One region of the Chitinibacter fontanus genome, then DNA from elsewhere that is predicted to be linked to it. Evidence: predicted binding sites of a transcription regulator. Region 1 holds the regulator's gene; the other holds the start of a gene.
What was found. The regulator sigma-54, encoded in region 1, starts transcription at its own class of promoters, with help from an activator protein. The targets are predictions, from matches to a motif close to CTGGCACGCTTCATGCTT.
Positions count from the first base shown of each region.

Region 2: a site for sigma-54 is predicted at 3,619-3,636, ahead of flgJ (flagellar assembly peptidoglycan hydrolase FlgJ). Genes of this name have one in related genera too.

Region 1 is NZ_CP058952.1:504,333-515,641, forward strand. Features, by position in the region: gene HZU75_RS02335 (Gx transporter family protein) at 1-202, opposite strand, end outside; gene HZU75_RS02340 (NusG domain II-containing protein) at 183-566, opposite strand; gene rapZ (RNase adapter RapZ) at 556-1,416, opposite strand; gene hprK (HPr(Ser) kinase/phosphatase) at 1,416-2,360, opposite strand; gene HZU75_RS02355 (PTS sugar transporter subunit IIA) at 2,443-2,916, opposite strand; gene hpf (ribosome hibernation-promoting factor, HPF/YfiA family) at 3,022-3,348, opposite strand; gene HZU75_RS02365 (RNA polymerase factor sigma-54) at 3,379-4,779, opposite strand; gene lptB (LPS export ABC transporter ATP-binding protein) at 4,801-5,523, opposite strand; gene lptA (lipopolysaccharide transport periplasmic protein LptA) at 5,529-6,044, opposite strand; gene lptC (LPS export ABC transporter periplasmic protein LptC) at 5,998-6,567, opposite strand; gene HZU75_RS02385 (KdsC family phosphatase) at 6,607-7,122, opposite strand; gene HZU75_RS02390 (KpsF/GutQ family sugar-phosphate isomerase) at 7,190-8,158, opposite strand; gene HZU75_RS02395 (monovalent cation:proton antiporter family protein) at 8,341-10,311, shown strand; gene HZU75_RS02400 (Do family serine endopeptidase) at 10,400-11,309, opposite strand, start outside.
Region 2 is NZ_CP058952.1:2,817,844-2,829,152, forward strand. Features, by position in the region: gene flgE (flagellar hook protein FlgE) at 1-125, shown strand, start outside; gene flgF (flagellar basal-body rod protein FlgF) at 146-886, shown strand; gene flgG (flagellar basal-body rod protein FlgG) at 914-1,699, shown strand; gene HZU75_RS13490 (flagellar basal body L-ring protein FlgH) at 1,718-2,392, shown strand; gene HZU75_RS13495 (flagellar basal body P-ring protein FlgI) at 2,414-3,505, shown strand; gene flgJ (flagellar assembly peptidoglycan hydrolase FlgJ) at 3,668-4,594, shown strand; gene flgK (flagellar hook-associated protein FlgK) at 4,623-6,815, shown strand; gene flgL (flagellar hook-associated protein FlgL) at 6,842-8,200, shown strand; gene radA (DNA repair protein RadA) at 8,261-9,616, shown strand; gene trxA (thioredoxin TrxA) at 9,768-10,094, shown strand; gene rho (transcription termination factor Rho) at 10,228-11,309, shown strand, end outside.

The DNA.
Region 1 (11,309 bases):
CTGCACCTTTCCAGCCGATACGGTCTAGAGCAATCAGGGTAACAATATTTGCCAAGCCCGGCTTTACCCCGGGTATCGGCGATGGAATCCCAGACTCCAACACGCTGAGCACGATGGCATAGGCGGCCAACTGCGCAATATATGCATCTTGCGGCGTTATCTGCACGGCTCGCAAGTTTGATTTAGTAGCTGAGGCTGTCATAGCTGCGTGGCTGATTGCCAATCAATTCAATACTGGTTCGGTTGGGCAAGCAAATAGCACTTTGCCCGGCTTGGGTTAACCAGCCTGCTTTCACACAATACTGACGCGGGCTGGGATCATGGGCGATACGCGCTTTACCTGCCGCAACCTCGACCACGGTATCGCCCAGTGGACCAGTAACATGCAGGATATTGGCGGCCATTAGATCAAGCTCGGCATAGACTTTGCCATCTTGATAAATACGCACTCGGGTAGCTCGTGGCTGCGTCCAAGTCCAGTAGGTGAGCATTGCCCACAACAAGCCCAGTACCATCACACAAACGACATCACCCCATTTCAGCAGGCGCCAGGTATCAATGACCATCTTGCTCGCGATGGCGGATTAATACTTGGCGCGAACGGGCAAAGTGCCGCTTAAGCTCTTCAGCCAAGTAAACAGAACGATGCTGCCCGCCTGTACACCCGATTGCGACAGTCACATAGCTGCGCTGATCGCGCTCAAATTCGGGCAACCAGCGCTCCAGAAAACCAAGAATATGCGTTAAATATGGTCCAACAGTCGGTTGGCGCATCAGAAAATCCGCCACCGGCTTATCCATCCCCGTTAAGGGCCGCAACTCTGGGTCGTAATAAGGATTTGGCAAACAACGGGCATCAAAAACAAAATCAGCATCCAGCGGTATACCGTGTTTGAAGCCGAATGACTCGAAAATAAGAGTGAGTTTGGCTTTATCCGAGGCGATAAAATCACGAATCCAGTGGCGTAATTTTGATGCCGCCATGCCGCTGGTATCGATACAATGCCCTACTTCACGAATATCGCCGAGCACCTCGCGCTCCATTCCGATGCATTCACTCACCGTTAGCAATCCATTGGACAAAGGGTGACTACGGCGGCTTTCAGAATAGCGCTTGATAATAGTTTCATCATTGGCCTCCAAAAACAGCACTCGGACATCCACATCCAACTGCATCAAGGCATCCAGATGCTCGGGCAAGCTGGTCAGGTTATGCGCGCTACGTGCATCAACAGCAATCGCCACGCGGGGATAACCGTCCATATCGAGCATCGAGACCGCTTGTGGCAACAATGGTGCTGGTAGGTTATCGAGACAGTAATAGCCCAAATCTTCCAGCGCACGCAAAGCAACCGATTTACCGGCGCCCGAGAGACCTGACAACAAAACGACTTGCTGATGCTTTGAATTTGGCATTACTCGCCCATTTCCATAAATTTTTGATGCCGTTCGATGAATTCACGCGTCGAATCAATGCCGCGCAATTGCAGAATATAGTTACGCACGGCCGACTCAACCAACACCGCCAAATTGCGCCCCGCCGCCACCGGAATCACCAGCTTGCGAATTGGCACATCCAAAATCGCCTGCGTCGCCGCCTGCATTTGCAAGCGATCTACCGGTGCGAGCGATTCGCCACCGGCTTTGGCAAGATGAATAATCAATTTCAGCGTTTTTTTCGGCCGCACCGCGGTTTCACCGAAAATCGTCCGGATATTCAATACACCAATCCCGCGCACTTCCAAAAAGTCGCGCAACATTGGTGGGCAGCGACCTTCCAGCGTTTCGGGGTTAGTACGATAAACCTCGACCACATCATCGGCCACCAAACCATGACCGCGTGAAATCAGCTCCAGTGCCAGCTCGGATTTACCCATTGACGATTCGCCCGTCAGCAAAACGCCTACCTCCAGCACATCCAGAAATACCCCATGCAGGTGTGTAGATACAGCCAATGCTTTACTTAGGTAATAGCGCAATACCTCCATTAAATACGGAGATTGCTCAGGGCTTGTCAATAAAGGCACATGATGGCGCTCAGCCGCATCACGCAAGGCATCGGGTACTACCTGCCCATTGGCGACAATCATCGCCGCCATTTCGCTGGCAAATAACTGGTTAAGACTACTGAGCTGCACATCGGGTGAGAGGCCATTGACATAGGCAATCTCGGCAATGCCCAGCACTTGAATCCGATTAGGGTGTACAAAATTCAAATGCCCAACCAGCGACAAAGATGGCTTTTGCTCACTGGCATCGTTAGACAGCAGATTATTCGCCCCAGATTGTCCAGCCACCCAAGTTAGGCGCAGTTTCTCGGCGTTATCAATGAATAATTGGCGGGCAGTAATTTGGGGCATACGATTCTCAAAAAAAAACTGCATCAATCAGATGCAGTCTTGATATTAACCAGCTAAGCAAAGGGAGTCTAGCTTATTGCTATTACGTAAAATCAGCGCCGTAAGGCTGCCAACTTGAGATCCGCTGCCACACCAAGTGCGGCTCTGGCACGGCATTGAGCTCTTCGCGCAATTGCTTATCCGAAAAGAGTTGAGCCAATTCGGAGAGAATTTGCAGATGCAGATCGGTGGCATTGGCTGGCACTAGCAAAACAAAAATTAGCGACACCGGTTTGCCATCAGGCGCATCAAATGGGATAGGTTCTTTCAAACGAACAAAGGCACCGGTCGCCTCTTTCAAGCCTTTAATCCGGCCATGCGGAATGGCAACGCCTTGCCCCAAACCGGTAGAACCGAGCTTTTCACGCGCAAACAAGCTATCAAAAATCACGCTACGCGCAATGCCATGGCTATTTTCAAACACAATACCCACATGCTCAAAAACGCGCTTTTTGCTACCAACATCTAAATCTAAAAATACATTACTGGTTGGCAGAATTTTGGTAATCAGGCTCATGGTCTTAATCGTGTTCCCTAGTGGACTGGGTATTGTACTTGCCTTGCTCAGAAACAAAAACGGGAACGACTCGCGGCGTTCCCGTTGTATTGCTTACGCAACGAATTATTCTTCAACCACCGCTTGGTGTTTGAGAGCTTCACCACGATGTGATGATTGTTTTTCTTTGTGTTTAACCACCTGACGATCTAATTTGTCCATCAGAACGTCAATGGCGGCATACAAATCTTCCTCAATAGCCTCAACGTGAATGTCTTTGCCGCTCACGTGTACTGTGACCTCGGCCTTGTGCTGCAGTTTGTCTACCGAAAGAATCACTGTTGCATCGATCACATTGTCAAAATGACGTACCACGCGCTCGATTTTGCTAGTGACATACTCACGGATAGCTGGAGTAACTTCAAGATGATGACCGCTGATGTTGAGGTTCATAATATTGCTCCTTCGATTTATATCGCCTTTTTATAGGCTTTTGCGCTGACTGGCAGGCGCAATGTTCAGCGCCTCCCGATACTTGGCAACGGTGCGCCGCGCTACTGCGACACCTTGCCTTGCGAGTTCTTCTGTTATAGCACTATCCGATAATGGTTTCTTTGGATTTTCCTGTGCTACCAGTTGTTTGATCAAAGCTTTGATCGATGTTGCTGAATTTTCGCCGCCGCTGTCGTTTTCAACATGACTACCGAAGAAGTATTTGTACTCCAAAACGCCGCGCGGTGTCAGCATAAATTTTTGCGTTGTCACGCGCGAAATCGTTGATTCGTGTAAATCGAGCTCTTCAGCAATATCACGCAGCACCAGCGGTTTCATGGCCACTTCGCCATATTCAAAAAACGCTTGCTGCCGCGCAACGATCGCTTGGGCCACCCGCAAAATCGTACTGCCACGCTGTTCTATGCTTTTAATCAACCACCTAGCTTCTTGCAAAGCGCTAGCAAGATTGTCTCCAACTTCACCTTGCAACAGCCGCGCATACATTTCATTGACTTTAATTTTGGGCTGCGCAGCCTGATTCAGGCGCACAGTCCAGCGACCACGTAACTTTTGCACCAGCACATCAGGCACGACATAACGTGTTGTATCCGCGCCCCAGTTGGCCGCTGGTCTAGGGTTCAAGGCCCGGATAATCTGCTGAGCCTGACGCAATTGATCATCATCACATTGAAACTGTTTTTTTAGCTTGGCAAAATCGCGGATCGCTAATAACTCCAATCCAGTCTCAATTAAGCGACGCGCCAACAAATACTCAGGAGTATTGGGAGCAGATTTCAATTGCAGCAACAGACATTCCGACAAGGATCGAGTGCCAACCCCCAGCGGCTCGAGCTGCATTAAATATTGATGTGCGATTCGCAACTCATCAACTTCAAGCTCAAGCTCCTGCACTATTTCAGCAGGTAATTGCGCAAAAATTTCCTCTAAGTCTTGCGTGAGTAAGCCATCTTCATCCAAGGCTTCAATTAACAAGGCAAGCAGGGCATGATCACGCGCAGAAAGCCCCATCAGACGGGCTTGCGCCAATAAATGATCACGCAAACTTAATTCAATCGCGACTCGTAAAGTGGGGTCGTGCTCATCATCCTCGTCGTATGAACCACCATTTTTTACCTCGTCCCAACGAAGTCCATCCAAATCATCCACATGATCCGTACTGGAGTCAGTCGTCTCAGGAGCGGCGACCTCGAGGGAGTCCGGCGAGTCACCAGCCGACTCTTCCCTCTCTAGCAACGGGTTATCTGCCAAGTATTGCTCAACTTCCTGATTAAAATCGAGCGTAGAAAGCTGCAACAGTTTGATCGACTGCTGTAATTGTGGCGTTAAATTGAGCTGCTGCGACATGCGCAGCTGCAAAGATTGCTTCATAAATCCAGCACAAGGAGGAAATTACATTCGGAAGTGTTCGCCCAGATATACGCGACGAACATCTTCATTATTCACGATCTCAGCCGGTTTACCAGCTGCCATCACCGAGCCTTCTGAAATGATATAAGCACGGTCACAAATACCGAGCGTTTCGCGAACATTATGATCGGTAATCAACACCCCAATTCCGCGCTCTTTCAAGAAGCCAATAATGCGCTGAATATCAATCACCGCAATCGGATCGACACCGGCAAATGGCTCATCAAGCAAGACAAATTGTGGGTTAGACGCCAACGCACGCGCGATCTCGACACGGCGGCGCTCTCCACCGGACAAACTCATGGCATTACTATTGCGTAGATGCCCCACATGCAGATCATGTAATAATTCATCTAGGCGCTCAATAATTTGCGCTTTATCGCTGTAGTGCAGCTCCAGCACCGATTTGATATTTTCGGCCACAGTCATTTTGCGAAAAATCGAGGCCTCTTGGGGCAGATAGCCCAATCCTAAGCGAGCGCGCTTATGAATCGGCTGCTGACTCACGTCGACACCATCGAGCTCGATGGTGCCCTGATCCATCCGCACCAGACCGACAATCATGTAAAAGCTGGTGGTTTTGCCGGCTCCATTGGGACCCAATAAACCAACCACTTCACCACTACTGACTTCCAGTGATACATCGCGCACTACAGTGCGTTTCTTATAACTTTTCTGCAAATGCTGGGCTTTAAGAGTGCTCATGCGTTTTATTTGCTCACGGGCTTGCTGGCGGTTTCAGAGGCTTTTTTCTTAGGGGTCAGAGTGATATTTACACGTCCACCCGATTTACTTTGCGCCTGGTAGTACTCGGTATTCATGTCATAAGTGATTTTGTCACCCACAACTAAATCCTGATTACGTTTAATCCAAGCTTTTTCCATCAACACCATAAAACCTTTCGCACCGTCATAATCAAAGCGCAACGCCTCAGCATCCAGCATCTCACCCGAATCTAGTCTTTGCTTAAAGCGCACCGGACGCCCCTCACCTTGGGCAAACTGATTGCCTTGCTCGTCTTGGCGAGTCACCAGCTTATCGGCACGAACCACCATGGTCCCTTGTGTGACAACCACATTCCCGGTACAAACACTTTGCTGCGTTTTCTGATCTAAAGCGCAATTATCTGCGACGATATTCATCGGTTTTTCACGATCGGCGGTTTCAGCTGAAACGGTATTACTGAGTAGCAGTGCCAACAAGGGCAGCACGAGCGGTCGGAACATAGGTCATTTTTACCTTAGATTTTAATAAAAGAGTCTGTGCGCTATTGTCAGCAACAAACCCAACTGCCTCAGCATGATGCGGCCCCATATCTGCCACCACAGGGGCATCGGAGCTAGCTTGATGCGTTGCTTGATTCAAAAACACGTCATGGCTATGGATAATGAGCTCTGCTTGCGTGCCGAATGGTGCGCGACGCAATTCCACTTGATCATAGAACCAGATTTGCGAAGCTTTGAAGATACTTTTCCCGCGCACACCAGTCACCGTCATCACAGGCTTACCCGGATCCGTTTGTACCAAACGTGGCTGATTAAACAGCAGCGTATCTTCGGCACGGAAGTGGCGCACTTCGCTTGCAATCAACTCGGATCGCTTAAGCCCCGCCACATCAAAACGCTCCAATACACCACGCTGGGTAATCATATCTGGCGTATTCGGATCAATTTTCTTGGTCGAAACCATATCTATTGCCGCACGGCTCAAACCCAGGATTAGGGCAGCAACCAGTAACAATAGCATCATGGGCAAGGCCCAAATAGTCAGGCTACGCAAAATATCGCCTTACTGCAGGTATGGAGCCAAAGCTGCATCCAGCGTTCCTTGGCTTGCCATGATTAATTCACATACTTCGCGTACCGCGCCAGCACCGCCTTGGCGGCCAGTGACATAATGCGCATATTGCTGCACCAACTCGGGAGCAGCTGGCACCGACACGGCAAATGCAACGCGACGCATTACAGGCAGATCAATGACATCATCCCCCATAAACCCACACTCGTGCTCGCTCACTCCAACTTGCTCGATCAAAGCTTTAAAGGAAGCCAATTTATCGTGTGAGCCTTGGTGCAAATAGTCGATGCCCAGATTTCGCGCTCGATGCTCAAGCAAACGAGAAGTGCGTCCGGTAATAATCGCCAATTTCACCCCGCTATTTTGCAGCATTTTCATTCCATGCCCATCGAGCGAATTAAATGCTTTCATTTCTTCGCCTGAGTCAGAAAAATACAAACTACCGTCGGTCATCACACCATCGACATCAAAAATCATTAATTTTACTGGTTTTGCCCGTTCAATCATTTTTCCACCCCTAGCAGGGTATTAATCTTAACATTAGTATAAACTTGGCTCACAGGGATATACCCCTTTAAACCACTCTAGCGCGAAGTAGGTCATGCATATTAATAGCACCGACCAGAACGCCAGCATCAACGACCAGCAAACCATTAATTCGACGCGTTTCCATCACTGCCGCAGCTTCAGCTGCGAGCCGCTGCGCCTCTATGGTAGCAGGATTTCGGGTCATCACTTCCGACACCAGCGTAGTTCGCAAATCAAAATCTCGATCCAAGGTACGGCGTAAATCACCATCGGTGTACACACCTTGTAGCAGCCCCTGCTCATCGACCACCGCGGTCATCCCCATCCCTTTGCGACTGATTTCTAGCAAAGCATCACGCAAACTCATGGTGGTTTGCACTACGGGCAAGGCATCACCTGCATGCATTAAATCACGCACATGCACCAGTAGTTTGCGCCCTAGGCTACCGCCCGGATGCGAAAGTGCAAAATCATCCGCCTGAAATCCACGTGCCTCAAGCAATGCCACGGCCAAGGCATCGCCCAAAGCTAAAGCAACCGTAGTACTAGCGGTTGGAGCCAAATTCAAAGGACATGCTTCTTCTTGTACCCCTGCATCAAGGTGCACCTGAGCTTGTGTTGCCAGCGTTGAATTAGGATTACCAGTCAGCGAAATAATGGGCGTTGCCAAGCGCTTTAAGCTAGGCAGAATCGCCAAAACTTCATCACTCTCGCCCGAATTTGACAATACCAGCAAAATATCTTGGCGCGTAATCATACCTAAATCACCATGAGCGGCCTCCCCTGGATGAACGAACATGGCAGGCGTACCGGTACTGGCCATCGTGGCAGCAATTTTGCGCGCGATGTGCCCTGATTTGCCCATCCCCATCACCACAACACGCCCAGTACAGGCCAAAATCATTTCGCAGGCACGATTAAATTGCTCGGCATCAAGCCGAGCTACAGTTGCTGAAATTGCTGCAGCTTCCATCTCCAAAACGCGGCAGGCGCTATGGTATGCAGTTTGCGTCATTCAAGCCCTCACCAGTGAATTTTGAGCTCGGATTATAAAAGACCTCTGCAGTCTGTAACAGCGATCTGCTAATAAATACTATTCGCTTCAGTTATACTTACATCAAACTAATTAGTCTTTAGCATTATTTACTGGACTAGGTCAGCCTCTTCACCCTACACAACGAGACTCACTAGCGCGGTATGTCTTCAAATTTACAAAGCCTACTCTTCTTACTTGCCACTGCGGTATTTACCGTGGTGATTTGCCGAAAAATCAAACTCCCGCCAATGCTCGGGTACTTGCTAATCGGCATGATCATTGGGCCACACGCGCTGGGAGTGATTCCATCCAGCGAAGAAGCAAGCCATTTAGCCGAGTTTGGCGTAGTTTTTTTGATGTTCACCTTGGGGCTAGAATTCAACCTTGCCAAACTCAACGCCATGCGCCGCATTGTATTTGGACTGGGCCTGAGTCAAGTACTAGCCATGTTGCTACTGGTGGGCAGTGTAGTCATTCTTTTAGGCTTAAGCTGGCAGGTCGGCCTGACCTTAGGCGCCGTAATGGCAATGTCCTCAACTGCCATGGTGTCCAAATTGCTCACCGATCGCAATGAGCTGCACGCCCCGCACGGGCAAAATGCATTTGGCATTTTGCTCTTTCAAGATTTGGCCGTCGTTCCTTTCCTGATCATGATTCCGGTATTGAGTCAGCCTGCTGAAGCACTAGCGGCCTCACTTAGCTTTGCGGCTTTAAAGATTTTTATCGTCTTAACTTTATTGCTGTGGCTGGGGCAGAAGTTGATGCGCCCTTGGTTTAATTTGGTCGCTCGGCAACATTCGAGCGAGCTGTTTATGCTCAACATCCTGCTCATCACCCTTGGCATTGCCTGGCTAACCGAATTGGCTGGTTTGTCATTGGCACTGGGAGCTTTCTTAGCGGGGATGCTGATTGCAGAAACTGAATATCGCTACCAGGTTGAAGACGACATTCGCCCATTCCGCGATCTGCTACTTGGCCTATTTTTTGTCACCGTCGGGATGAACCTTAACTTTGCGATTTTGCTATCACAATGGCCGCTGATCTTGCTACTGGTGGTGGTACTTGGCCCTATCAAAATTCTAATTATTACCGGGCTCGCCAAGTTATTTGGCAACTCGGCTGGTGCTGCGTGGCGGACTGGTTTCGCCCTCGGGCAAGGCGGTGAGTTTGCCTTTGTTTTATTGGCATTAGCAGCTGGACAAAATTTGATGCCCAACGAGTTACTGCAAAGCACCATTGCGGCAATCATAGTCTCGATGATGGTCACACCATTTCTGATCCAACACTCGGATAAATTGGTACTACGCCTTGCCAGCTCCGAATGGATGAACCTTGCAGCCAATCTGCACCAAATTGCGGTGCGTAGCATGGCCAACACCGGGCACGTCATACTGTGCGGTTATGGCCGGAGTGGACAATCACTAGGGCGGATTCTTCACTCGGAAAACATTAACTTCTTTGCCTTAGATTTGGACCCGGAAAAAGTACGCGAAGCCGGCGCCGCGGGTGAGTCGGTGGTATTTGGCGATGCAGCCAAGCGCGAGGTACTGATTGCCGCAGGTTTAATGCGCGCCCGAGCCTTAATCGTCACATATGCCGACACACATTCGGCCATGAAAATTCTAGAAGTGGTTCACCAGATTCGCCCTGAGCTACCCGTTATCGTTCGAACTCAAGATGATAGCGACATTGATTTAATCAAAAACGCCGGGGCCGCCGAAGTTGTGGCAGAAATAATGGAAGGCAGTTTGATGCTCGCCTCGCACACCATGATGCTACTCGGTGTTCCTCTCAACAAAGTAGTGCGACGTATTCGCGAAGTACGTGAAGCGCGGTATCAAATGATTCGTGGATTCTATCGCGGCACGCATGAAGACAATGATGAATCCGACCGTCATCAAGCGCGTTTGCATACCGTGCAACTCACCCAAAATGCTCACGCCATTGGCTTTACCATTAGTGAATTGGCGCTCAATGAGCTGGATGTAGAAGTGCGTAGCATCCGCCGTAAGAATCGTGCGTCAGCGCAGCCAAGCGATGACTTTCAGCTACAAAACGGCGATGTGATGGTGCTACTGGGGGTGCCAGAAAACTTGGCTGCAGCTGAAATGCTATTACTACAAGGCAAATAAATGGGCTCCAAGTAATAACCTAGAGCCCACATACATTAAGCAGTATAAGCCGAAAAACCAATATGAATCTGTTTCTCAGCAATATACCCTAGCGACGATTGAATTTTGGTCGTTTGCCAAGCTCAACTTTGGCATCGACTTGTTCACCCTGTCGCACATAGCTCATCGGAACCACCTGCTCAGGTTTTAAGGCCGAAATAATATCAAGCATTTTGGCCGAATTAACGACCTCTTTTCCGTCAATCGATAACAAGACATCACCAGGTTTGATGCCCGCATTAGCCGCTGGGCCGTTACGCACCACGCCAGCAATCAGCGCCCCCTTGGTGTCTTTCAAGCGAAACGATGACGCCAACTCAGGCGTAACATCCTGCACCTCTACCCCCAACCAGCCGCGCGTGACACTACCATCCTTAATCAGCGCCTCCATAATTTGTTTCACGGTCGTTGCTGGGATCGCAAAACCAATCCCCAAAGAACCACCCGTTTTTGAGTAAATCGCCGTATTAATGCCGAGTAAATTACCTCGGGTATCAATTAAGGCCCCACCCGAATTACCTGGATTAATCGCAGCATCGGTCTGGATAAAATTTTCAAAGGTATTGATCCCCAGCTCGGAGCGCCCCAGCGCTGACACAATCCCCATCGTCACCGTTTGTCCAACACCAAATGGGTTACCAATGGCCAGCACTACATCACCGATCTCAACTTTGTCGGCGTCGGCAAAACTAATCGCTGGCAAATTGGACAGATCAATTTTAATCACGGCAATATCAGTATCCGGATCACTACCAATCAATTTGGCACTAGCAGTACGACCATCGGCGAGCGCGACTTCAATTTCATCAGCCGCCTCAACCACATGATTATTGGTGACGATATAGCCCTGCGAAGACACCAAAACGCCCGAACCTAAGCTAGATGGCCGTTGCCCATCTTCATCTTGCCCGCGGTCACCAAAAAAGCGTCGAAATAATGGATCATTCAACAAGGGATTA
Region 2 (11,309 bases), 1.3 Mb from region 1:
ATTCCAACGTGGATTTGACCTCTGAGCTGGTGAACTTGATTACTGCGCAACGCAATTATCAAGCCAACGCTCAAACGGTGAAAGCGCAAGACACCATCATGCAAACCATTGTGAATCTGCGCTGATAAAAGGTCATAACTAAGGTATGGATCGTTTAATTTATGTGGCGATGTCGGGGGCTAAAAACAGCGAAACCCGTCAGGCAACGATTGCGAACAATTTAGCAAATGTAACGACACCAGGCTTTCGTGCTGAATTGGCATCGGCACGTGCGGTTGCTGCGCTTGGCGGTCCAGGCATGGGTACACGGGCGTATGTTGTGCAGCAAACGGCAGCCGCAGATTTAAGCCCCGGTATTTTCCAGCAAACCGGACGGGATTTGGATGTTGCCATTCGTGGTAACGGTTGGCTGACCGTGCAGACTTCCAGTGGTGAGGCTTATACCCGAAATGGCAGCTTTGCGATTGATTCATCAGGCCTACTAAAAACCCATTCGGGCGAGATTGTACAAGGCGAAAGTGGTCCACTCACTATTCCTGAAAACAACCGTGCAACGATTGCGCCCGATGGCACAGTCACGGCCATTGATATGGCCAATCCTACTCAGACGGTGGAAGTGGGGCGGTTGAAATTGGTTAACCCGCCAGATGCGCAGATGGAAAAAGGACTTGATGGCCTGTTTCGTCAACGTAACGGTGAAACTGCGCAAGCGGATCCTGAAGTGCGTTTGGCCAGTGGCGGCGTAGAAGGTAGTAACGTCAATTCGGTCGAGCAGTTGGTCAATATGATTTCAACGCAGCGCCATTTTGATATGCAGATCAAATTGCTCACGACCGCAGAGCAAAACTCCCGCTCGGCCAGCTCCCTGCTTTCATTAAATAGTTAAGCCATATAAAAACAAGGATTTAGCATCATGATGCGTTCGCTTTGGACTGCAAAAACCGGCATGGATGCCATGCAGTTTAATATCGATGTGGTTTCACACAATTTGGCCAACGTGAACACTAATGGCTATAAACGCGAACGTGCGATTTTTGAAGATTTGATGTATCAAAATTTGCGGCAGGCGGGCGGTGCGACGAGTCAGCAAACCTCATTACCTAGCGGGCTGTATGTAGGTACTGGCACGCAAATTGTGGCCACCGTGCGTAATCATTCGGTCGGCAATCTGCAAAAAACTGATGGTCCGCTCGATTTAGCCATTAATGGTGATGGCTTTTTCCAAATTGCTTTGCCTAATGGTACGACTGCTTATACGCGTGATGGTGCATTTCAGGTCAATAGCCAAGGCACGATCGTAACCAGTAGCGGTTACGAGTTGTCGCCAGCAATTCAGGTGCCACAAGGCACAACCAGTATCACATTTGCCAAAGATGGTACGGTGTCGGCCATTGTAAATAATAACGCGGCAGCACCGATTCAAGTCGGTAATATTCAGACTGCCACCTTTATTAACCCACCGGGCTTGGAATCAATCGGTGGGAACTTATATCTGGAAACCTCTGCGAGTGGTGCGCCAACAGTGGGAACGCCTGGCACGAACGGTTTGGGTGCGATTAACCAAGGTTATACCGAAACGTCGAATGTGAATGCAACGGAAGAATTGATCAATATGATTCAGGCGCAGCGTGCGTTTGAGCTTAACTCCAAAGCTGTGACAACTACCGATCAAATGCTGGCGAAATTGTCGCAGATGTAATTGGCCATGATGGTGACTATGAAAAAATTGCGTTTAGTTTGCTGGAGTTTCTTGCTGCTTAGTCTGACTGCGTGTGTGGCACCACAGTCGATTGTGACTCAGCCAACCTCCGCACGCGCTCAGCCAAGCGTGCTGACTGGCAATAATAATGGCGCGATTTTTCAGGCGGCAACCGCCAAAATGCTGTTTGAAGAACCGGTGGCGCGCCGTATTGGCGATATTTTGGTTGTGACAATTGAAGAAAATCTAACCGCAGTTAATAAAGCCAATAGCAGTACGAATCGCGATGGTGGGCTCACTTTAAGCGGCTCGGCCGATATTCCGTATATGCCAGCTGCGCTTGGGAAGCTATTTAACGCCACCGCCGATATAAGTACCAATAATAAATTTGCAGGTAAAGGCGAGACTAATAGCACCAACACCTTCAAGGGTAGTATTGCGGTGACTGTGATTGATGTTTTTGCCAACGGCAATTTATCGATTGGTGGTGAAAAACAAGTTGTAGTAAATGGGTATAACAATGTCCTGCGCTTTACCGGGGTCGTGAATCCTAACGACATCAAGGCTGGAAATACGATTTCTTCTACCCGTGTTGCCGATGCCCGTATCGAGCAAGTGGGGCAGGGCGCAATTAGCGATGCAAATACGATGGGCTGGATGCAGCGGTTTTTCCTCTCGGTATGGCCGTTTTAATTGAATTGATGGGGCGGGTATATGCGTAAACTAATTTTGGCTATTGCCCTGTGTGTCTATACCTTGCCAGTGTATGCTGATCGCTTAAAGGATTTAGCTAGCTTTGCTGGCGTGCGCAATAACCAGTTGGTCGGTTATGGCTTGGTAGTTGGTCTTGATGGAAGTGGTGATCAGACCACGCAAACGCCATTCACCGTGCAATCGGTGGTGAATATGCTCACCAATATGGGGGTTCAGGTACCAACGGGCGGCAATTTGCAATTGAAAAATGTCGCTGCAGTGACTGTAACAGCAACGCTGCCGCCGTTTGCTCGCCCAGGCCAGCCACTTGATATCGTGGTGTCTTCCATTGGTAATGCAAAAAGCTTACGGGGTGGCACATTGTTAATGGCGCCTCTGAAGGGGGCCGATGGACAAATTTACGCCATGGCGCAGGGTAATTTAGTGGTTGCTGGCGCGGGCGCATCTGCTGGTGGTTCGAGTACGCAAATCAATCAGTTAGCAACAGGGCGCATCCCTGCTGGTGCCACGGTGGAACGTGCGGTGCCGACCTTGCTGGGCAACGGCGAGTTTGTGCAATTGGAGTTGCTCAAGACTGATTTTTCCACCGCCAGCCGTGTGGTCAATGCCATCAATAGCCAAATTGGCCCAGTGGCCGCCGCGCTGGATGGCCGGGTGATTCAAGTGCGTGCGCCACTCGACCCAAATCAGCGCGTTGCTTTCTTGGCCAAGCTTGAGGGTGTGAATGTCACGCCGGGTGAAACTTCGCCTAAGGTGATTATTAATGCCCGTACTGGTTCGGTGGTGATGAATCAGGCGGTGACGATTGATCCATGCGCGATTGCGCACGGCAATTTAACCGTAACTATTTTGGCGGATAACAAAGTCGAGCAGCCTAAACCATTAGCCAATGGACAAACTGCTAAAGTGCAAAACGCGGATATTGATATTGAAGTAGGTAAAGGCCCAGTGGTGCGCTTGCCAAAGGCCGCTACGCTCAATCAAGTGGTACGGGCGCTCAATGCGGTGGGTGCTACGCCGCAAGATTTGTTGGCTATTTTGCAAGCAATGAAAATTGCCGGTGCCTTGAATGCCGAATTGGAAGTGATTTAATGGCTTGGCAAACAAACTATGGGTATATGCATTTGGCTTAAAAATTGATTTGCTTTTAGTGGTATACCCCATCAGGTATTTAAAAGGCGCTCAGATTTGAGCGCCTTTTATTTTGGGCATACTCCTTGCTTGTAATCTGGCAAGTTCTTCAGGAGTATCGCCATGTTGCCCCGTGCCACGCTTGATTCGCAAAGTATTTCAGCTGATCCACGCAGCTTGGATCGTTTGCGTGCGAGCAGTCTGAATAATAAAGGCGCAGCAGCACAAGGGGCCGCGCAGCAATTTGAAGCACTGCTATTGCAGCAAATGCTCAGCGCAATGCGCAAGGCAGCGCCTACTGATGAGTTTGATCAAAGCGCAGCAAGTCAAACCTTTAAAGGGATGCGCGATCAGCAGCTAGCGCAAAATTGGGCTCAAAGTGGTGGTATTGGTTTTGCCAAGCTGATTGTGCGTCAGCTCAATATTCAGGATAACCCAGCACTGTTGCAGCAACCCTTGCTAAGCGAAGTGCGTGGCGCGATTAAACGCCCGCTAGTGGCTAACGCAGCGGCAGTAGCGGCAAAACCTGCCGCAGAAGGGTTGAGTGTTGCCGCCGACAGCAAGGCTAAATTGGATGCGGTGCCAGATTTTGTGCGCAAGCTCGGCGATGCCGCAAAATCGACTGCCGCCAATCTTGGTCTTTCGCCGCATTTATTGCTTGCCCACGCAGCGCTGGAAACCGGTTGGGGTAAAAAAGGTATCAAGTCGAGCGACGGGATTGAGTCGCACAATTTATTCGGTATTAAAGCGGGTAGTGGCTGGCAAGGTAAAACCGTTGATGTCCTAACCACCGAATACGTTGATGGCATTGCACAAAAGCGCATTGAGAAATTTCGCGCCTATGATTCGTATGCCGATTCAATGGCTGATTACGCCAGCTTAATTAAACGCCGCTATGGCGCTGCGGTAGCGCAAGGTAGCGATGCGATTGGCTTTGCCAAAGCCTTGGTGGCCGGAGGCTATGCCACTGATCCGCAGTATGTACAAAAATTAACGCGTGTTGCCGATCGAGTCGCAGAGCAATTAGGTCTCTCAAGAGTTAGCGCATAAAGCCGATATATATTCAAGGGGTTAAATCATGGCATCATCCGTTTTTGGTATCGGCGTATCAGGCTTAAATGCAGCAAGTCTGGGGCTAACGACGACCGGGCATAATATTTCGAATGTGAATACCGATGGTTTTTCACGCCAGCGCTTGTCGCAAAGTGCTCCATATCCATTGCTGTCTGGTAGTGGTTTTAATGGTCTGGGCGTGCAGGTTGATTCAATCACGCGGATGTATGATCGTTTTTTAACCAAAGCGGTTGAAGTGGCGCAAACCCAATCAAGCTATCAATCGACGCGGCTGTCGCATCTATCCGAAATTAATAATATCGTGGCAGACCCCACTGCGGGGGTGTCACCTGCATTGCAAGATTTTTTCAGTAATGTGCAAAACGTTGCGACTAATCCAGCTAGTCCACCGTCACGCCAAGCTATGCTGGCCAGCGCACAAACTTTGGTCAATCGTTTTCAGGTCTTCTCGCAGCGCTTGGAAGAGCAAAGAAGTGCGCTGAATGGCGAGATTACTAATACCATCGGCAATATTAATGGCTATTCTGAACAAATTGCTGAGTTGAATAATAAAATTGTTATTGCACAGTCTTCAGGGCAACCGCCGAATGATTTATTAGATCAGCGTGATTTGCTGGTAAAAGACCTCAATAAACTAGTAAAAGCTAATACGCTGACATTATCGGATGGCAGTATTAATGTCTTTATTGGTAATGGCCAAGGCTTGGTTGTTGGTGGCGTTGTGAATAAATTAACAGCACAGCCCAACCCAGCTGATCCGGAACGGATTACTGTGGGTTATCAGCAAAATAACCAAACAATTTTTTTGCCGGAAAATCAGCTTTCTGGCGGTCAATTAGGCGCTTTGCTTGATTATCGTAATCAATCATTAGATTTGGCGCAAAATAGTTTGGAGCGCACTGCACTAGGCTTGGTTGAAACGTTTAACCAGCAACACAAGGCCGGACAGGATTTGAATGGTAATTTGGGAAAAAACCTATTTGATATCCAACGCAGCAATGTGGTTGATTTGAATGTTGGGACTGCGCCTGGTGTTAATATTCGGGTGAGCTCACCGAATGGCACCGCTGAAAATAGTGATTTTTCGATTACGCCAAGCGGGGCAGGGTACGTCATCAAGCGGTTATCCGATAACGCCACAAGTGGGGTTATTGCGCTGGGAAGTACCGATCCAGTGACCGGTTTAACTTTGTCGGCAGCTCCTGCTGGGGCGGTGTTGCCAAATCAAAATGGCTTTTCGTTCCCTCCTGCAATTAGCCAGATTAACTTTAATACCAGCAATACAGGTAATGCTCAGTTGGGTGGTTACATTTCGAATGTGGGCCAATTGACCGCTAGTAACTATGAATTAAGTTATGACGGTACTAACTACACCATGTATCGCCAGAGTGATGGCGCACGCACGGTTTATTCGGCGGCCCAAATGGCGCAGGGGATTAACCAAGATGGCATGACATTGCGCATAAACTCTGGCGCGATGAATGCGAACGATCGCTTTGTGATCAAACCACTGGAAGGCATGATTGGCAGCTTGGCCGTTCGCACGACAGACCCCAAAGAAATTGCGGCTGCAGCGCCGGTGGTCTCTAGTTTGGGGGCGAGTAATACCGGCTCGGTTAAGGTGGTGCAGCATACGGTTGATACTCCATCGATTAGCTCGACCGACAGTGCGATAAATCCAGCGCTAAAAAATCAAGTTACGATTAATTTTACGAGTGCCACAAGTTTTACCTATACCGATACAGTGACTGGGGTTACCTCTGCGGCACAAACCTATACTGCGGGAATGACTTTGCAAATCAATGGTTGGAGCATGAAAATGGATGGCACCCCTGCTACTGGGGATACCATTACTGTGAAACCGAATATTGGTGGCGTGGCTGATAACCGTAATGCTTTGGCGTTAGGCAAGTTACAGACTACTCGACTTTTAGAAGGTGGTTCGGCCACCTATCAAGAATCGTATGGGCGTATGGTTAGCACGATTGGTACGCAAACCAACGAGGCAACCATTATGAGTAAGGCCCAAAATAAATTACTCGAAAATGCAGAAAGTAGTCGCGACTCAGTGTCAGCCGTCAATCTTGATGAAGAGGCCGCGAATCTGCTGCGTTACCAGCAAGCCTATCAAGCCGCAAGTAAAGTGATTCAAATTGCACAAAGTGCATTTCAAGAAATCATGAATATTGGCCGCTGATTTAGGCAGTTTTAGGAGTACAGGATATGCGCATCGCTACCACCACTTTATTTAATATTGGTTCAAGCAATTTGCAGGGGCATATTGCAGACCAAGCGAAGCTGCAAAGTCAGTTGTCGTCTGGTCGAAAAATTTTGACGCCAGCAGATGATCCAATTGCATCTGCGCGTATTTTGGATATTGCCCAAGCTAAATCAATTAATGAGCAATATGCAACCAACAGCAGTGCCGCAGATTCATTCATGCGCTTGAGTGAGAGCACCATGCATCAAGTTACCGGCCTCATTCAGAATGTACAGGAATTGGCGGTGAGCGCTGGGAATCCGGCCTTAGGGCCTGAAGAAAAACGGATGAAAGAAGCCGAGCTCAAAGGGCGTTATCAAGAGTTGCTCGCGTTGGCAAATACGACGGATGGGCAGGGCAATTATTTATTCTCTGGATTTAAAGGCGATACCAAGCCGTTTACCGAGTCCAGCTTTGGTAACGTTGGCTATTTTGGTGATGATGGTCAGCGTATTGTGCAAATATCAGATGGTCGCCAAATTCCAATTTCAGAATCTGGTGCGGATGTATTTCAGCGGATCAAGAACGGTAATGGCACCTTTGTTACTGCTTATAATTCAGCCAATGTTGGTTCTGGGATTGTTAGCCCTGGGGAGGTTACTGACCCACAGAAATGGGCTGCGGCACCCGCACCGCGTGATTTCTCGGTGCAATTTTATTGGCAGCCTAATGCCACTAAGCCTGAAGCCCCAATTATTACTTATGATTTAATTGATAGCTCTGGTGTCTCACTCATTAGTGGTGCTGCCACCGCGGGAAATACTAGTGGCCCCCGTACATTCTCTTCGGGAGGAGATATTGAATTTAAACGCTTGCCATCAGATCCTGCTGGCGCAGCGTGGGATTACGGGATTAAGATGAATGTATCTGGCTCGCCGATCCCACTTGACCCCACAACAAAAATTCCAACTGGGGCACCGGGTGCTGCTGATAATTTTTCAGTTAAACCTAGCACTAATGTTGATTTGTTTACCACCTTGGGTAAATTATCTACCGCGTTAAACTCTTATCAGATCGATGGTTCTGGCAAAGGGCAGGCATCTTTCCAAAATCAGCTGAATACAGCTTTATCTGATCTTTCGAACGCACTAAGTAATGTGGTGACAACTCAGGCGTACTTAGGTGCGCGAATGAACGAAACTGACTCAGTGAAAGACACCACTGAAGATTTGAAATTGCAGTATGCAAAAACGCTTTCTGGCCTACAAGACTTGGATTATGCCGCTGCGATTAGTGATTTCGCGCAAAATCAGATGGTTCTTGATGCTGCACGTAAGTCATTTGCTCAGGTGCAAGATTTGAGTCTGTTTAAATATATTTAATTTTGAGTAAGTGATGCTAAACCAACGGCTCGCACTGCGAGCCGTTTTTCGTGGTGAGCTATGAGTAAAGCAAAAAACCAATTTGTTTGTCGCCTTTGTGGTGGTGTGTCTCCCAAATGGCAAGGGCAATGCCCGCAATGTGGTGAGTGGAATAGTCTGGAAGAGCAGCAAGCTCAGGCTGCAGTGACTACGGGGCGCTTTCAAAGTCTTGCTGCTGATGGCGCGATCAAGAATTTATCGGATGTTGAGGCTGAGGAATTGCCTAGAACTCCAACCCATTTGGCAGAGTTAGACCGTGTACTTGGTGGTGGATTGGTGCCAGGCGGTGTTGTGCTTATTGGTGGAGATCCAGGTATCGGTAAATCAACCTTATTGCTACAGGCATTGGCTAAATTATCCGAGACGTTAGCTGTGCTTTATGTCAGCGGTGAAGAGTCTGCTCAGCAGATTGCTTTGCGGGCACGACGATTAGGGGTTCCGGCGGCAAAAGTTCGTTTATACCCAGAAATTAGCCTAGAAAAGATTTTGCTTGCGCTGGAAAAAGAGTCACCCAAAGTCGTTGTAATTGATTCAATTCAAACGATTTATACCGAAGCTTTAACCAGTGCTCCTGGTAGCGTAGCTCAAGTGCGTGAATGTTCAGCTCAATTGACCCGTTTTGCCAAGCGGCATGGCACCTCGATTTTATTGGTTGGGCATGTTACCAAAGAGGGGGCATTGGCCGGGCCGCGCGTGTTGGAGCACATTGTTGATGCCGTACTGTACTTTGAAGGAGATACCCATTCGAGTTTTCGCTTGATCCGTGCTATCAAGAATCGCTTTGGGGCCGTTAATGAGTTGGGGGTGTTTGCCATGACGGATAAAGGTTTACGCGAGGTAGCCAATCCGTCTGCATTGTTCTTGAGTCAACACGACACTCCGGTGCCAGGGTCTTGCGTCATGGTTACTCAAGAGGGATCGCGTCCAATGCTAGTTGAAGTGCAGGCGCTGGTTGATGATGCGCATGCCGCGCAGGTTAAACGGCTTGCTGTTGGGGTTGAGCAAAATCGCTTAGCTTTGCTGCTTGCCGTGTTACATCGACACGCAGGAATTGCCGCGTTTGACCAAGATGTATTTATCAACGCGGTTGGCGGTGTACGAATAGTTGAGCCCGCTGCTGATTTGGCAATGTTGATTGCGATTGTGTCGTCACTGAAGAATCGGGCATTGCCAAATAAAATGGTTGTTTTTGGCGAAGTAGGTTTGGCGGGGGAGGTAAGACCCGTGCAGCGTGGACAGGAAAGATTGCGCGAGGCTGCCAAGCTCGGTTTTACCCATGCAATTGTACCCAAGGCGAATAAACCTAAACAAGCTATCGAGGGGATGGTTATCGTTGCAGTCGATCGTCTAGAGCAGGCCGTTGAGGCTGCTTTCTAAGTTATTTAAGTGCAAAAATTGAGTATGTGTGAAGCCTTGCTTGAAATTATTCGGTTTGGCCTTATGTATGTTTTATATTGAGCTTTTGTGATTGCCGATTTTTCGATAGCATTGGGCTTAAGTACGCACATACCACCCTCGGAGATAAAACATGAGTGAAAACATTGTTCACGTAACTGACGCTAGTTTTGATGCGGAAGTACTGCAAGCAGCTGGTCCTGTGCTTGTTGATTATTGGGCTGAATGGTGCGGCCCATGCAAGATGATTGCACCAATTTTGGATGAAGTGGCCACGGAATACGCAGGTCGTCTCAAAATCACTAAACTCAATATCGACGAAAATCAAGCGACGCCTCCTAAATTCGGCATTCGCGGCATCCCGACCTTAATGCTGTTTGTGAATGGCGAAGTGAAATCAACAAAAGTTGGTGCATTGTCAAAATCACAGCTAACTGCATTTTTAGATAGTAATATTTGACATCCTGCCTTGTTTTGATTTAGTCTGCTGCTAGTATTTTTATAGCAACGATACCTTAGGTATCGTTGCTACATTTCCCGTGCTGTATCCTTTCGCTTTTCCCCTTTTACTTATCTATCAAGCGTAATCCATTATGCATTTGTCCGAATTAAAACATCTGCACGTTTCTCAGCTCGTCGATATGGCGATTGCTTCTGAGATTGACGGTGCTAGCCGCATGCGCAAGCAAGACGTTATTTTTGCTTTGCTCAAAAACCGTGCAAAAAAAGGGGAAAGTATCTTTGGCGAAGGTACTCTCGAGGTGTTACCTGACGGCTTTGGCTTTTTGCGCAGCCCAGATACCTCATACTTGGCTGGGCCCGATGATATCTACATCAGCCCAAGCCAAATTCGCCGCTTTAATTTGCATACTGGTGATACGATCGAAGGCGAAATTCGCATTCCTAAAGAGGGTGAGCGTTACTTTGCCTTAGTGAAAGTTGACAAGGTCAATGGTGAGGCGCCGGAAGCGGCCAAGAATAAAATCCTGTTTGAAAACTTGACGCCACTGTTTCCAACCGAGCGCCTCAATCTCGAACGCGATATCAAAGCGGAAGAGAATATTACCGGTCGCGTGATTGACCTGATGGCGCCAATCGGTAAAGGGCAGCGTGCCTTGCTGGTTGCGCCACCTAAAACCGGTAAAACAGTAATGCTGCAGCATATTGCGCATGCCATTACTACAAACCACCCTGAAGTTGTGCTGATTGTCTTGCTGATCGATGAGCGCCCAGAAGAAGTTACCGAGATGCAGCGCTCGGTGAAAGGTGAAGTTTTAAGTTCGACCTTTGATGAGCCGGCGACGCGTCACGTGCAAGTGGCCGAGATGGTTATCGAAAAAGCCAAGCGTCTGGTTGAGCATAAAAAAGACGTGGTGATCTTGCTTGATTCGATTACCCGTTTAGCACGTGCCTACAATACTGTGATCCCCGCGTCGGGTAAAGTTTTAACCGGTGGTGTGGATGCCAATGCTTTGCAGCGTCCCAAACGTTTTTTTGGAGCAGCGCGTAATATTGAAGAAGGCGGTAGTCTGACGATTATCGCAACCGCATTGATCGATACGGGTAGTCGTATGGATGATGTGATTTACGAAGAATTCAAAGGTACAGGGAATAACGAGATCCAATTGGATCGTCGTATGGCCGAAAAACGGATCTTCCCTGCAATCAATATCAA